4 regions of the Lentilitoribacter sp. EG35 genome follow, and region 3 is predicted to be linked to each of the others. Evidence: predicted binding sites of a transcription regulator. Region 3 holds the regulator's gene; each other region holds the start of a gene.
What was found. Region 3 encodes PhoB, which activates phosphate uptake and scavenging genes when phosphate is short. Its sites were predicted from a motif close to TGTCATNNANCTGTCAT; they were not measured.

Region 1 (3,623 bases), on a different contig from region 3:
ACTGTTGCGGCTTCTGAAATCACACGTGACACAACTCCTTTGCGTTTTATTACCTGTGGCAGCGTGGATGATGGTAAATCAACCCTTATCGGACGCCTTTTATGGGACACAAAAACTGTTTTCGACGACCAAATTGAAGCCACTTCCAAAAACAGTGGTAACGATCAACTGGACTTACCTGACTTCGCCAATCTGCTAGATGGTTTACAGGCAGAACGTGAACAAGGCATAACCATTGATGTTGCCTACAGATACTTCTCGACACAAAAAAGATCCTTCATTGTGGCCGATACACCCGGACATAAACAATATACAAGAAACATGGCAACAGGTGCATCAAATGCAGACCTAGCTGTGTTGCTCGTTGATGCTCGTGCTGGCATTCTTGAGCAAACTCGACGCCATGCAACAATCGTTTCACTTATGGGTATTCGCCAAATTGTGTTGGTCGCAAACAAAATCGACCTTGTTGATTATCAGGAAAGTTCCTTCAACTCTGCCGTCACTCAGTTTACGAACTTTGCCAAGGAGTTTAATTTCCAGTCTATTACGACGATTCCCGTTTCTGCCATAAATGGTGAAAATGTCGCCTCGCAAGCACAACATAAAATGCCTTGGTACAATGGGCCAACACTTCTTGAAACACTTGAACTGGCAACAAAACCTGCCGCAAGCTCTGTAGGGTTTCGCCTCCCGGTTCAACGAGTCTGCCGTCCAGATGAGAGTTTTCGTGGATATCAAGGAACAGTAGCCGGTGGAGCTATTAAACCCGGAGATAGCGTTACGATCCTGCCAAGTGGCGAGACGGCAAATGTGAAAAAGATAATTACGTTTGATCTTGTACGAAACGCAGGCGTTTCTGGCGATGCAATAACACTAGAATTGGACCGTCAGATAGATATCTCTCGCGGAGATATGATCACATCACATGACGCTAAACCACATGTCTCGGACACTTTCGATGCGCATCTCATTGTTCTTAGCAATAAAGGTCTACAGACTCAAAAGCGCTACTGGCTAAAAACAGGCAGTCGCCGCCAACATGTTTTCATCGATCCAAAAACAAGCCTCAATTTGGAAACAGGTGAATGGGAAGAAAATGACAATCTGTCCGTCAATACGATTGCCGATATTCAACTTAAATTTGAAGCAGTTGCAATTTTTGACACATACCGCCAAAATCGCATAACTGGTTCATTCATTCTCATCGATCCCGACACCAATGAGACGGTTGCCGCGGGAATGATTAACGCCGTTGCAAGCCATGTTGTTCCGTTCAAAAATCCAGATAGCGAAACATTAACACTCTTTTCCCTACCTCAGCAACTTGTTGAAAAGTTTATTAAAACTGACTTTTACAAAGAGAATTCAATTCACATTCAATCAACTGAAATATCAGAATTTGAGATGAAGACATTACTAAAAAAGCAAAACAAACAGCGGAAGTGAGGTAAGGAGCAACTCCAAAAATCAAGAAATTCTCTATATTGCGAAGATAGCCAAGTATAATTTCGAGTCTTATTATAAGATCGACTCTTGGCGTGTTTTTGCAATAGTATCACTCAAGCGTCACATGGTAACTTTACTGTGCAGCTTAACTATCTCGATATGTCTCGAGCCTAAATTTTGATTCCAGGAGCTGAAATATGATCAAACAAACACATCTCAATCGTCGCAATTTTCTCGCAGGTGCATCTGCCACCGCACTTGTTGCTCTTCACCCGTTTTCAGCACAGGCAAACGCTAACCAGGCCCACTTGCGCATCATGGAAACAACCGACTTGCATGTGCATGTATTTCCCTATGATTATTATGGTGATCGGCCATCAGATACTGTTGGTCTGGCGCGTACCGCTGCGTTGATTAATGACATCCGGGCAGAATCTAGCAATTCATTGCTTGTCGATAACGGCGACTTTTTGCAAGGCAACCCGATGGGCGATTACATCGCCTATGAACGCGGCATGAAGGAAGGCGACATGCACCCAATCATCACAGCCATGAATGCGCTTGGCTATGAAGCCTCGACGCTTGGCAATCATGAATTCAATTATGGTTTGGATTTCTTGATGAAATCGCTCGCAGGAGCAGATTTCCCTGTCGTGTCGGCAAATATCGCCAAAGAAATGGGGGCAAATCCGCGTGAAGATAAAACACTGCTCAAGCCGTACACAATCTTGGACAAGATGGTCAAAGATGGCAGCGGACAGGAACATGCAATTAAAATCGGCCTTATCGGCTTTGTACCACCTCAAGTTATGAATTGGGATCGCCAACATCTTGAAGGCAATGTTAAAGCACGCGATATCATTGAAGCGGCCAAAGCCTATGTGCCCGAGATGAAAGAAAAGGGCGCAGATATCATCATAGCACTATCACATTCCGGCATCGGATCTGCCCAACATGCAGACGGCATGGAAAATGCGTCTGTGCCATTGGCACAAGTCGATGGTATTGATGCCCTTATGACGGGTCACAGCCACTTGGTGTTCCCGGGTGAAAAATTTGCGGGATTTGATGCGGTTGACGCTGAAAAAGGTCTCATACATGGCAAACCAGCGGCAATGGGCGGCTTCTGGGGTTCGCACCTTGGTGTGATTGATCTGATGCTCGAAAAATCCGGCAATGAATGGCAGGTTGTGACATCAGCAACTGAAGCGCGTCCGATTTATAAATCTGGCGAAAAGCGCAAGAAAATCCCATTGGTTGAAAGCGATGCAGCTGTTCTTGCGAGCGTTCAAACAGAGCATGACGCAACTTTGGATTATGTTCGTCGCTCGGTTGGTCAAACGGACGCGCCACTTCATTCTTATTTTGCCCTTGTTGCCGATGATCCATCTGTTCAGATCGTAAGCCAGGCCCAAACTTGGTATATCACCGAAATGATGAAGGGCACACAATGGGAAGGTTTGCCAATCCTTTCCGCCGCTGCACCGTTTAAAGCAGGTGGCCGCGGAGGACCGGATTACTACACCGATGTTGCCAAGGGTGATGTTGCGATTAAAAACGTCTCCGATCTCTACCTCTACCCGAACACGGTTCGTGCGGTTGAAGTGACTGGCGCACAGGTTAAGGATTGGCTGGAGCGTTCTGCTGGCATGTTCAATCAGGTTGAAACAGGAAAAGCGGATCAGGTTCTGCTAAACCCATCATTCCCGTCTTACAACTTTGATGTGATTGATGGTGTGACATATAAAATTGATATCTCACAACCATCAAAATATGGCCCAAAGGGTAAGTTAACCAACCCTGATGCAAACCGTATTGTCGATCTGGAGTTCAACGGTGCGCCGCTTGATATGAATGCAAAATTCATCATTGCGACAAACAACTATCGTGCATCCGGTGGCGGCAACTTCCCCGGCGCATCTGGCGACACCATCATCTTTGAAGGACCAGATACAAACCGCGATGTGATCGTACGATACATTGTCGACAAAGGCACAATTAATCCAAGTGCAGATGGAAACTGGACATTCAAACAATTGCCAGAGACATCCGTTCTGTTTGACACAGGTCCAAAAGCCAAAGATCACATCAGTGATGTAAAAAGCGTCAAAATTGAAGAGGCCGGCGACGGCCCTGACGGTTTTGCACGTTATCGCATCGCATTTTAAAATCAG
Region 2 (3,623 bases), on a different contig from region 3:
GCAGAAAACAAAAACCTAGTTCACCAGTTCTGTCTCCAGGTCTTGCAAAGCATTTTCCCAATCATCCGGGAGATGCTTTGTATATCCTTGATCGATCAGCGTTTGGAACGCCTTATCTGCATTCTCATCAAAGTCTTGTTCAGATTGAAATCCACGTTGAGGATATGTGCGAATACGCCAGTAGTTGCCAACAATTTCATGAATAACCTTCTGAATATCAACCTTATCCGTAGGTTGAGAGATCATGTGTATGTTCGGTGCAGTAACAACTGAGCTTAAATCAGGCCATATCTGATCTAGTGTCGCGCGGCACCGTCGCAGCATAAGTGGTTTTGCTACAAAGATAGCCGATGTACATTCTGGAAACATTTCTTTTACATTCAGGATATTTTCACCTGTGTTCATTGCTTGCTCTTCGAGAAGAACGTCCTCATTTGGAACACCATTTTTGATCGCAGTTTTAGCAAACGCTGCGGCCTCGGTTACATCGAATATATCCTTGGTAAAGTTGCCGCGAGCGCCTGTAAAAACTATCTTCGGTCCTAAACCTGCATGATAAAGGTCGGCACACTTTTCAGCAACGCGTGTATCATAACTGCCTAATCCAACAATCAGGTCAAATCCACTCGGATCAAGTGGAATGATTTCTTCCAAACAATGATATTGCCAAACAGAAAATGCAGCATCGAGAACTTTGGGTTCAGGTACGTTTAACATGATATTCTCCTAAACATTTAGGAGATCATCACTGCAAATTATGGCGATTTTTCTACAGTTTACTCACTTTTCATAACGTACTGTAATTACGCGGAGTTAATTGTATTTAACACGCGTTCCCAAAACACCTGGGATTTTGTCCTGATTCAGGTCGTCATCACCGTTGCCGAGACCAACAATTGACAAGACATTATCAAAAAAACCTGCCTGCTCCTGCATGACATCCGCATTCGGGCCTTTATCACCGGGGTAAATCTGTTGAAGTTCTTCCCCATGCACCATCTCAATTTCACCTTCAGCATGTTCATCACTGCCAAAACCAACCATGCCTAACATATTATCCATGAAACCTGGTTCTGAGGTTTCCATTTGCTCGTGCTCTTCCGTCAAGTCACCGTTAGGCTCCATAACAGCAGCTTCTTCTTCCGCAGCTGCCGTTTCGGCAGCAAGCTCTTCTGCTTCCAACTCTTCATCCGTTTTTTCGGTGTAACAATCTAAAGCGAGAAGCTGATCATTATTAAAATCATTAATCTCTTCTTGTGAAAGTGTGAAACGATCTCCCATGAACCTGCCACCATAGGTCTCCTCGACATTTACATAGCGCACTTCCCATTGAGAGTTTGTCGCCATACTTAAAAGCGGGTCAGGCGCGTAAACAACCTGCGCACCGATATTATCCCCCCTAAAATCCGCACGATTGGACGGACCTTGAGTATCTATCATCGAAACTGTGATCAGGTTGGCACCTACATACTCACTCTCCAGAAATTTTGTGTAACTCATCAGCATCTCAATTCGCTGTCGTGGCGGAAGAAAATCCGATCGGATAAACGCTGTAACACGCTTTTCTTTCATCAACACAAAGTCTGCCTTATGAGCTACTTTGCAGGCTAAACCTTTTAGTGGATCATCACCAAGTAGCGGCCCTGCAAAAACGATGGCAGCTGCACCTGTTGCGCCAGATACGCCACACAGAGCTATAATAATAATGATTATCTTCTTCGTGAAGAAGCCCGATTTTTTTTCAGAAACATCCTCAACGATTTCAGGATCAAGCTCCATCTGAAGAACATCCCCGCCAACCGGAGGAACTGAGATATCTGTAGAGTTTTCGTCGCTTAAGGCTACAAGTTCACTGTGTTCTGCATCATTATTGTTTTTCTTGTTGCGCTTTAAAAGACCTCGAAACCATTTCTTCTTAAGTTTATCAACTGTTTCATCAGCTACTTCTGACGCAGCAATCTTTGGTTCTTCAATCACCTTCTTCGGACGCCCGAGTTTTTTTACAGGAGTTTTTGTAGCGGTTTTCTTGGATGTTTTTCCCGTTGTTTTTTTTGTGGTTTTGGCCTGACTATCTACAGGCTTCTTTGTGCCTTTTGGGGAGGGTTTCTTCTCATCACCGTCCTTGGCAGTAACATCAACACCTTCAGAATTTGATTTCTTGTTGCGCTTCAGAAAACCAAAAAGACTTCGTTTTTTCTGAGGGGATACATTATTTTCAGTCGCTTCGGCGCTAACAATTTCAGCGTCAAGCTCTTGTTTCTTTGGCTGGCCACGTTTTTTAGGCGCTTGTTTTTTAGCACTTTTGGTACTTTTGTTCTTTGCGGTTGACGCTTTTTTGGATGACTGTTTTTTGCTCGTGGAGCCTTTATCTACAGATGCATTATTGTGGTCAGCGACATCTGATTTAGATTTGGAATTACGGCGTAAAAAATTGAACAAACCTTTTTTCTTAGGCTTGTTTTCACCATCTTCAGGCAATTTACTATCTTGTTTTTTTGCCATTTTTAGCAATCAACTCAACTCAAACGCAACACTTACTCGATTTGATAATAATATATGGACCTTTCTCTTTCATTAACCGTATTCGATACGATCAGCGCTGCAATTTACAAATGATTAACTATTTGACTAGCCCTGTCATTAGACTTTCTCCAAGCTGTCACAGCAATGTCATTGGTGTGGGTATAAAAGAAGGCATCTATTTCTTAGGGTGCAACTCATGACAGATAGCTTTCAATATCGGGCACTTTTTCTCTCAGATATTCATTTGGGAACCCGTGGCTGTCAGGCAGAAATGCTTCTCGATTTTTTACGTGAATATGACGCTGAATATATCTATCTCGTCGGCGACATATTCGATGGATGGCGCCTACGTAAAGGCTGGTATTGGCCGCAATCACATAATGATGTGGTTCAAAAAATCCTGCGCAAAGGTCGCAAGGGAAGTAAAATAATTTATGTTCCGGGTAATCATGATGAAGTTATGAGAAACTATCTGGGAACACATTTTGGCGGTATCGATGTCAAAGAAAAAGACATTTATACTGCGTTAAGCGGAGAAAAATTTCTCATCATTCATGGCGATCAATTTGATATGGTTGTCATAAATGCAAAATGGTTAGCCTATCTGGGTGATTGGGCCTACGAGACAATCTTAAAGATTAATACTTTGGTAAATCGAATTAAACGTCTCTGGGGTGGCCAATATTGGTCTCTGTCACGTTGGGCAAAACATAAAGTCAAAAGCGCCGTAAACTTCATCGGTGATTACGAAGCCGTGCTTAGCTCCGAGGCTGAGAAGGCCGATGTTAACGGCATCATCTGCGGACATATTCACCATCCTGCAATGCATGACGTCAATGGTATTAAATACATAAACACAGGCGACTGGGTAGAAAGTTGCACTGCGGTTATCGAGCACTTGGACGGTACATTTGAGTTGATTGAATGGTCAAAAGTAACGCGCTTGCGCACAGAAGCACGATCAAGCAAGAAAATGCAATTAGTAGCGGGCGGGCGGCAGACTAAAACCGTGTGATCTGGGCAGGCTAGAGCAATATAAGTGGGATTGGACACATTATGAGCAAAACAATCGGCGTTAAACGTCAGTTACAAAACGCAGT
Region 3 (3,623 bases):
TATGTATTGCACGAACGATAGCGATTGAACCTAAAGTACTTTTAATGGACGAGCCGTGTTCTGCGCTTGATCCCATTGCAACAGCCATAGTTGAAGAGCTCATTGACGAGTTGAGTGAGCGCTTTACAATTATTATTGTGACTCATTCAATGCAGCAAGCAGCTCGAGTATCACAGAAAACCGCATTCTTTCATTTGGGTAACCTCGTTGAACATGGTGATACAGACCAGATATTCACAAACCCTAAAGATGAACGTACAGAAAATTATATTACTGGCCGTATTGGTTAGTGGAGAAAATTATGGTGAATGATCCACATATTGTCACATCGTTTGACGCAGATTTAAAGGCGATTGAGAGCCTCGTGCTTGAAATGGCGGGATTGGTTGAAGCACAGGTCAACGATTGCGTAACGTGTCTTCTAAAACACGACATTGAGCTTGTTTCAAGTATTCGCGCTTCTGATAAAAGGGTTGATGCTCTTGAGATTGAGATTAGCGATATGGCGATCAGAGTGCTAGTGCAGCGGCAGCCAATGGCTCAGGACCTGCGTGCCGTTGTTGTGGCGTTGAAAATGGTCAGCAATCTTGAACGTATTGGTGACTATGCAAAGAATGTTGCCAAACGCGCTTCGGTGGTCAATGAAGTTATCTCATTAGGATCGTCGTCAGAAACAATCTCGCGTATGAGCGCAATTGTACAGGAAATGGTTCGCGGCGTGGTCGATGCATACGTGTCTCGGGATATTGAGATGGCAAATCTATGGCGTGCTAAAGATGAGGAAGTTGACCTCATGCACAATACGCTCTTCCGTGAATTATTGACCTACATGATGGAAAATCCGCGTAATATTACATCTTGCATGCACTTATTGTTTATTGCCAAGAACTTTGAACGAATGGGTGATCATACGACGAACATCGCTGAACAAGTTCATTATATGGTTAGCGGTGAATTGCCGGATGACGATCGCCCCAAGAGTGATGTGACATCGTCAATTACAGTCGAGTTAGACGGTTAATCTAGATAGGAAAAGTCATGTCTGATTTCGGTACTGCCAAAATTTTGGTTGTCGAAGATGAGCCAGCGCAAATGGAGCTTTTGGCTTATAATATTGAAAAAGAAGGTTTTTCTGTTGTTCGCGCAATGGATGGCGATGAAGGCCTGTTGGCGGCTGAAGAATCTAGTCCTGATCTCATCGTGCTTGATTGGATGCTTCCTAATGTTTCGGGTATTGAAGTTTGCAGACAGTTGAAACGACGAAAAGACACATCTGATACGCCTGTGATTATGTTGACTGCGCGCGGTGAAGAATCTGATCGCATCCGCGGTCTAGACACAGGCGCTGATGACTACATGGTAAAACCATACTCCGTATCTGAGCTAATGGCACGGGTTCGCGCGTTGTTACGGCGTAGTCGTCCGAGCACATCAACACAAGTACTTTCATACAAGGAAATTAATGTCGATTTGGAACGCCATCGTGTCAATTATGGTGATGACACCGTTAAATTGGGGCCGACCGAGTTTCGATTATTGGTGTTCCTACTAGAAAAGCCTGGTCGTGTTTGGAGTCGTGAGCAACTGTTGGACCGTGTTTGGGGTATAAACAGCGATATCGATTTGCGCACAGTGGACGTTCATGTCGGACGCTTGCGTAAAGCGCTTAAACAAAATGGAAAATCTGATCCAGTACGCACGATCAGGGGTTTTGGTTATTCTCTTGATCAGGATGATTAAGTTAAGTGTAAATACCCTTAACTATCAGTCACGCTATATTTCTGTTTAAAGAACGTGACCATTTCGGGAACAAGATTATCTGCATAACCATCTTCGATAGCTGCGCTCATCGCATTTTTGGCTGCCTTTGACATGATGCTGTCCACACCCAGATCTTCTGCCATCTGACCGTAGTAACCAATATCTTTTGAACCGTTTTTGATGCTGAACGCTAGATTTTCAGGATTGCCATCTATCGCATATGCTTTGATAAAATCCATCATCATGGAATGAAGAGGCCCAGCCGACATGACGTCATAAACTTTTTGAGGGTCAACGCCGGATTTTGCAGCCATCGCGAAGATTTCTGACATAGCGGACGCTGTTGTCATGGCAAGGAAGTTATTGAAGAGTTTGATTGTGTGACCTGTTCCAAGTTCACCAAGGTGAAAAACATTTTCACCCAGATCATTTAATATTGGTTCAATTCTATCATAAGCGGTTTTATCGCCGGCGGCCATAATATTTAATTTCCCTTCCATAGCATGAGAAGGGGTACGGCCAAGCGGGCCATCCAGATATTGAGAGCCGACGGCCGCTACCTTTTCGCCAAGCATCTTGGTGGAACTGGGCAGCGATGTGCCGAAGTCAACGACGACGGTGTTTGGCTTTAAGCCTGCAATCACGCCGTTGTCACCTAACATGCGAGACTCAACATGATCAGATGTACCCATACATAGCATGACTATATCGCTGGCAGAGGCAAGTTCCTTTGCAGAATTTGCTTCTGTTGCGCCCTTGGCTAAAGCTGCTTCTATGCCTTTGCGGGACTTGTTGCCCAACACGATAACTTTATGATTTTTAGAAAGAAGACGATCAACCATAGCTGCACCCATAAGGCCTAAGCCGATAAATCCTATTGTTTGGTCTGCCATGTTGACTTCCTTCTATAAAATGTGGTTCTGGAACGTGTTTTATTGAAAATACTCTATTTTCACGAAAATACTAGAATTAATCGTGAAAATATGCAACTTGGTTTAACGATACTCGTGAACCACACTGGCGTTAGTCAAATGAAATGGAAATTTAGTGACAGCTCTCATTATTGATAAGGTTGCAAGTTCGTCTGATATCTATTGGGATATTCGGCAGCGTTTGATTTTTGCACACTATGTTCCAGGTTCTAAATTGAAACCTGAAGAGCTTCGTCTGGCATATGGATGTGCAGCGAGTACCGTTCGGGAAGTGCTATTTAGACTTTCATGCGACAAACTTATAGATTTTGAAGAGCATAAGGGATTTAGGGTCCCGCAAGCATCGGAACAAATGTGCAATGAAGCGATTGAAATTCGCATTATGATCGAGTGTGAGGGTGCCAGTCTTTCCATCGCCAAAGGTGGCCTTGAATGGGAGGCGAAATTAACAGCTGCTCACCATAAGCTTGCGCATGTTGAAGGCAAGTTTAGCGATGCACAGAATGACCGAGACTTATTTGATATCTGGTGTAAATGCGAATGGGAGTTTCATGAGACACTTGTGTCAGGATGTGGATCGACTCTTTTGCGTGAACAGCACCGAGACATATACGATTTACATCGGATACATATGATTGGTCTCTCGGGTGGTACTGGTTTCAGGCAGGATAATATTGCTGAGCATCGTGCAATTATTGAAGCGGCGATAGAGCGAGATGTGAGTGTATGTCGAGAGAAAATTGCCAACCATTTACATAAATATGGTTGAGTAAAACCGTCTTTCGCGTAAAAAATGTATAAGGAGCAGGATATGGGTGAACGATTAAAGGGTAAAACAGCTCTATTAACAGCTGCAGGTCAGGGAATTGGTAGAGCAACCGCAATTGCCATGGCAAATGAAGGCGCGCAAGTTATTGCCTCTGACATAAA
Region 4 (3,623 bases), on a different contig from region 3:
AGATGATGCGTTATTCCGATTAATTAATTTTGTTATCCAGCTCCATGCAATTCGCATAGTAGGTGACTGTTGCAGGCCAATCAGAAAATATACCTTCGATGTCAACATCCTGAGCTAGAACATCAAGCACTTCAAATAACATGCCGTCGGTATTTGTTACATCTTTGATGGATTGGTAATACCAGCCGCCACCTGTTTGCAGAGGTCCTGAACGTTCAAGTGTCCAGGTGATGATTTTTAGGCCAGCTTCCTTGGCTTTATTTGCATATTCAGACGGAATGATTTTACCATCCTTTGTGGTCATAAGCATCCACATGGGAGGTGCGATATAGTTGACGCCCAAATCTTTGAGTTTTTGCATCGAAGGCTTGAAGGTTGCAGCATTATTTGCGTTGAAATCTTTGCGTTTGTAACTCGCATCTAGGTAGACAGCTTGTTTGCCAAATTCCGGTTCGTTTTTGATCCAGTATAAAACATCATCAAGGTTAAATGATTGTGCCCATACGTCAGAAGCGGGGATGCCAGCTGTTTTATATTCATCAATCATCTTCTGGGCGTAATCAGCCTGCGTAAAACCATTAAACGGCATTTCTACAGCTGGCGATTTGAGTTCTGGTGTAAACTTAACATCTAATGATTTGAACAACTCAATCGATTGAGCATGCGTCATTAGGGTGCCGGTCTCTGCGGCATAAAGATCAGTGCGCCAATCTGCCGTTCCACCCAGATACGCTGCAACATCTTTAGCTGAGCGATCTGCCGCATCCATCTTGCCTTTGAGTGTTTTAAACTCAGCTAATGTGATATCAGACGTTCTGCATTCTGCTGATGCTTTTTTATCGCCATTTGCTGGCATGAAACCAGATGTACATTGTGGCGCGAGATCTGATGCAAGAATATTGGTCGTTGTATGAAGATCGTTTTGCGCATGCCGGCACACAAGTTCCTTATCCTTGGTAAAGGTGACGTCACATTCAACAATGCCTGCGCCCATGCGTGCCGCAGCTTTATAGGATTCTTTGGTATGTTCGGGAAATTGCATTGCAGCGCCGCGATGCCCGATTGAGAAGTCAGATTTCTTGAAATCCATCTTGGAACATGAAAGCAGCTTCTCTTTAAGTTCGCTCTGTTTCATCTGATCAATCAGATAAAAGGGTCTTGGCCCTAATTCAATATCTGCGGCAAATGCTGTTGACGTAATAATTGCGCAAGCGAGTGTTGCTGTCGTTGTTTTCAGTTTGATCATTGAAAATCACCCAGGTTTTAAAATTTCTATAGAATGATAGAACCCACATGTGACACTAAGTCAAAGTTTATGAGACTGTTTTATGAAATTCTGAGTTTGCTTCATTTTTGAAGATAAGTTCGATATTATTTCCCGAAAACCATGTGCGTCCATATTCAATGATTTGTCCATTCGTATCGCAGTTTAATGCCAGAGATCGGAGCAGCGGAGCACCAGATTTCAAGTTTAGATGAATGGCTGTTGTTGCGTTGCAAAGGACAGCGGTAAGTCTCGTCTCAATTCGAAAATAGTCGTTAATACCGCACACCGACATTGCGCTTGTTACAGATCCGGTTTCAACCAATTTGTTTAACAGATTTGGGAGTTTTTTTGCCGGATATGCAGATATAAAGTGCGCTGCAGGTTGATCATCAATAAATGCAATTCCCTCGTGGATATGTACCAGGTCGGTCGTACTGATTTTTAATGCTTGAGCTTCTTCTTTTGTTGCAGGCCGTGTTTCAACATGAAGTGTTTCCTTTTTTGCTTTATGTCCCTCACCATCAATTGATTGATGAAACCTCACACGTTTTCCGATTTCATATTTGGCTGGAGCAGTGGATACGAAAACACCAGATCCTTGTTTTGAGAAAACTATCCCATCTTCGTTCAAACTGGAAAGTGCGTGGCGAATTGTATGTCGATTAACATTAAATCTTTCGACAAAGGCTGCTTCTGTTGGCAGCTTTTCACCTGGTTTGTGAATTCCATCTGTAATTTCTGTTTGAATAATTTCAGCAATGGTTTTCCAAACGGGTTTAGATTTTCGGTTATTTGTGCCGCTTCTCGACATGTCACATAACTTTCATAAAATTGGCATGGATATTTCATATATTTCATGCAATATTTGTCTAGTTGTATAGTAATATGGACAATTGGAGAATTTGTCTAGATGAAATATTTAGCAGATAGAAAAAATTGGATGAGCTTGCTAGCCAAAGCCCCGTCTTCAACATTGGCAGCTGCATTTTCGAATGTGATTGAAGAACTTGGTCTTACGCCGGATTTTAAATGGCTCCGCAAACCTGAGATTGGCGGTGTAATGGTGCAAGGTCGTGCAGGTGGAAAAGGCGATGCATTTAATCTTGGTGAAATGACAGTCACCAGATGTTCATTGAAGCTTGAAAATGGTGTCGTTGGTCATGCTTACGTGCAAGGGCGAGATAAAGTGAAGGCAGAGCAGGCCGCACTTATTGATGCATATATGCAAAGTGATAAAGCCACCGTTTTTGCCGATATCGTTTTGAAGCCAATTCTAGATGAGCTTTCCGGTATTGGTGCAAAACGTAATCAGCGAGCCTCAAAAACCAAAGTTGATTTTTTCACCCTTGTTCGGGGGGAAGATCAATGAGTACAAATTCACTTGAAGGCGGCTTTGTTGATGCGCCTGTAGAATCAGCACAGGCATTCCGCAAAATTATGAACGTGATGGCGAGGCCTGGCCTGATTGAAGATCTCGCAGTCGCAGCGCCTCCTCAGCCGTTGTCGCCAGCCATGGGCACGTTGCTTTTGACATTGTGTGATGGGCAAACATCAATTTTTCTAGCGGGTGAATATGATAGTGCTGCAGTGCGAGAATGGATTACATTTCACTGCAATGCTCAATTTGCCGATGCTGCAACTTGTATGTTTGCGATCGGGAACTGGAGCTCTTTGTTACCCATAGATCAATATTCGATTGGGACTTCGCAATATCCAGATAGGTCAGCAACATTGATTGTCGAGATGGATGAACTTACTTCCCATGGTCAGGAATTATCTGGCCCAGGTATCGAGACCGTAAAGCATCTTTCCTTACCGGATACGGACGCTTTCCAGAAAAATGCATTACTTTTCCCGCTTGGTTTGGACTTCTATTTTACATGTGGTGCGAAAATTGCAGCTTTACCCCGTACGGCAAAAGTCATCGGCATAGAGGAGGTGGCATAATGTATGTTGCAGTAAAAGGTGGTGAACGTGCCATTGATGCCGCCCATGAATGGTTGGCAGACGAGCGTCGTGGAGATCGATCAGTTCCTGCTTTGTCACTTGCGCAGATCATTGAGCAGCTAGCTTTGTCCGTAGCGCGCGTTATGGCGGAGGGATCGCTTTATGATCAGGAATTAGCCGCACTCGCGATCAAGCAATCTCGTGGTGATTTGATCGAAGCCATTTTTCTGATGAGGGCATATCGCACGACATTGCCAAGATTTGGTTATTCCAAACCAATAGAGACGGGCCAAATGAGTTGCATACGGCGCATATCCGCAACATTCAAGGACGCCCCTGGCGGACAGATTTTGGGCCCGACATTTGATTACACGCACCGGCTTCTTGATTTTAAGTTGGCGGCTGAAGG

Region 1: a site for PhoB is predicted at 1,557-1,573, ahead of AB2J24_RS18055 (bifunctional 2',3'-cyclic-nucleotide 2'-phosphodiesterase/3'-nucleotidase). Genes of this name have one in related genera too.
Region 2: a site for PhoB is predicted at 2,636-2,652, ahead of AB2J24_RS09380 (UDP-2,3-diacylglucosamine diphosphatase). Genes of this name have one in related genera too.
Region 4: a site for PhoB is predicted at 2,089-2,105, ahead of phnF (phosphonate metabolism transcriptional regulator PhnF). Genes of this name have one in related genera too.

What each region holds. Positions count from the first base shown of each region.
Region 1 is NZ_JBFNGQ010000013.1:48,864-52,486, reverse strand. Features, by position in the region: gene cysN (sulfate adenylyltransferase subunit CysN) at 1-1,449, shown strand, start outside; gene AB2J24_RS18055 (bifunctional 2',3'-cyclic-nucleotide 2'-phosphodiesterase/3'-nucleotidase) at 1,647-3,617, shown strand.
Region 2 is NZ_JBFNGQ010000004.1:166,843-170,465, reverse strand. Features, by position in the region: gene lysS (lysine--tRNA ligase) at 1-19, shown strand, start outside; gene AB2J24_RS09390 (YdcF family protein) at 16-717, opposite strand; gene AB2J24_RS09385 (hypothetical protein) at 814-2,502, opposite strand; gene AB2J24_RS09380 (UDP-2,3-diacylglucosamine diphosphatase) at 2,720-3,538, shown strand; gene AB2J24_RS09375 (DUF3419 family protein) at 3,580-3,623, shown strand, end outside.
Region 3 is NZ_JBFNGQ010000001.1:215,970-219,592, forward strand. Features, by position in the region: gene pstB (phosphate ABC transporter ATP-binding protein PstB) at 1-290, shown strand, start outside; gene phoU (phosphate signaling complex protein PhoU) at 302-1,021, shown strand; gene phoB (phosphate regulon transcriptional regulator PhoB) at 1,039-1,740, shown strand; gene AB2J24_RS00980 (NAD(P)-dependent oxidoreductase) at 1,758-2,654, opposite strand; gene AB2J24_RS00985 (GntR family transcriptional regulator) at 2,809-3,462, shown strand; gene AB2J24_RS00990 (SDR family oxidoreductase) at 3,505-3,623, shown strand, end outside.
Region 4 is NZ_JBFNGQ010000010.1:6,656-10,278, forward strand. Features, by position in the region: gene AB2J24_RS15775 (glycerophosphodiester phosphodiesterase family protein) at 20-1,246, opposite strand; gene phnF (phosphonate metabolism transcriptional regulator PhnF) at 1,314-2,078, opposite strand; gene phnG (phosphonate C-P lyase system protein PhnG) at 2,208-2,636, shown strand; gene phnH (phosphonate C-P lyase system protein PhnH) at 2,633-3,214, shown strand; gene AB2J24_RS15795 (carbon-phosphorus lyase complex subunit PhnI) at 3,214-3,623, shown strand, end outside.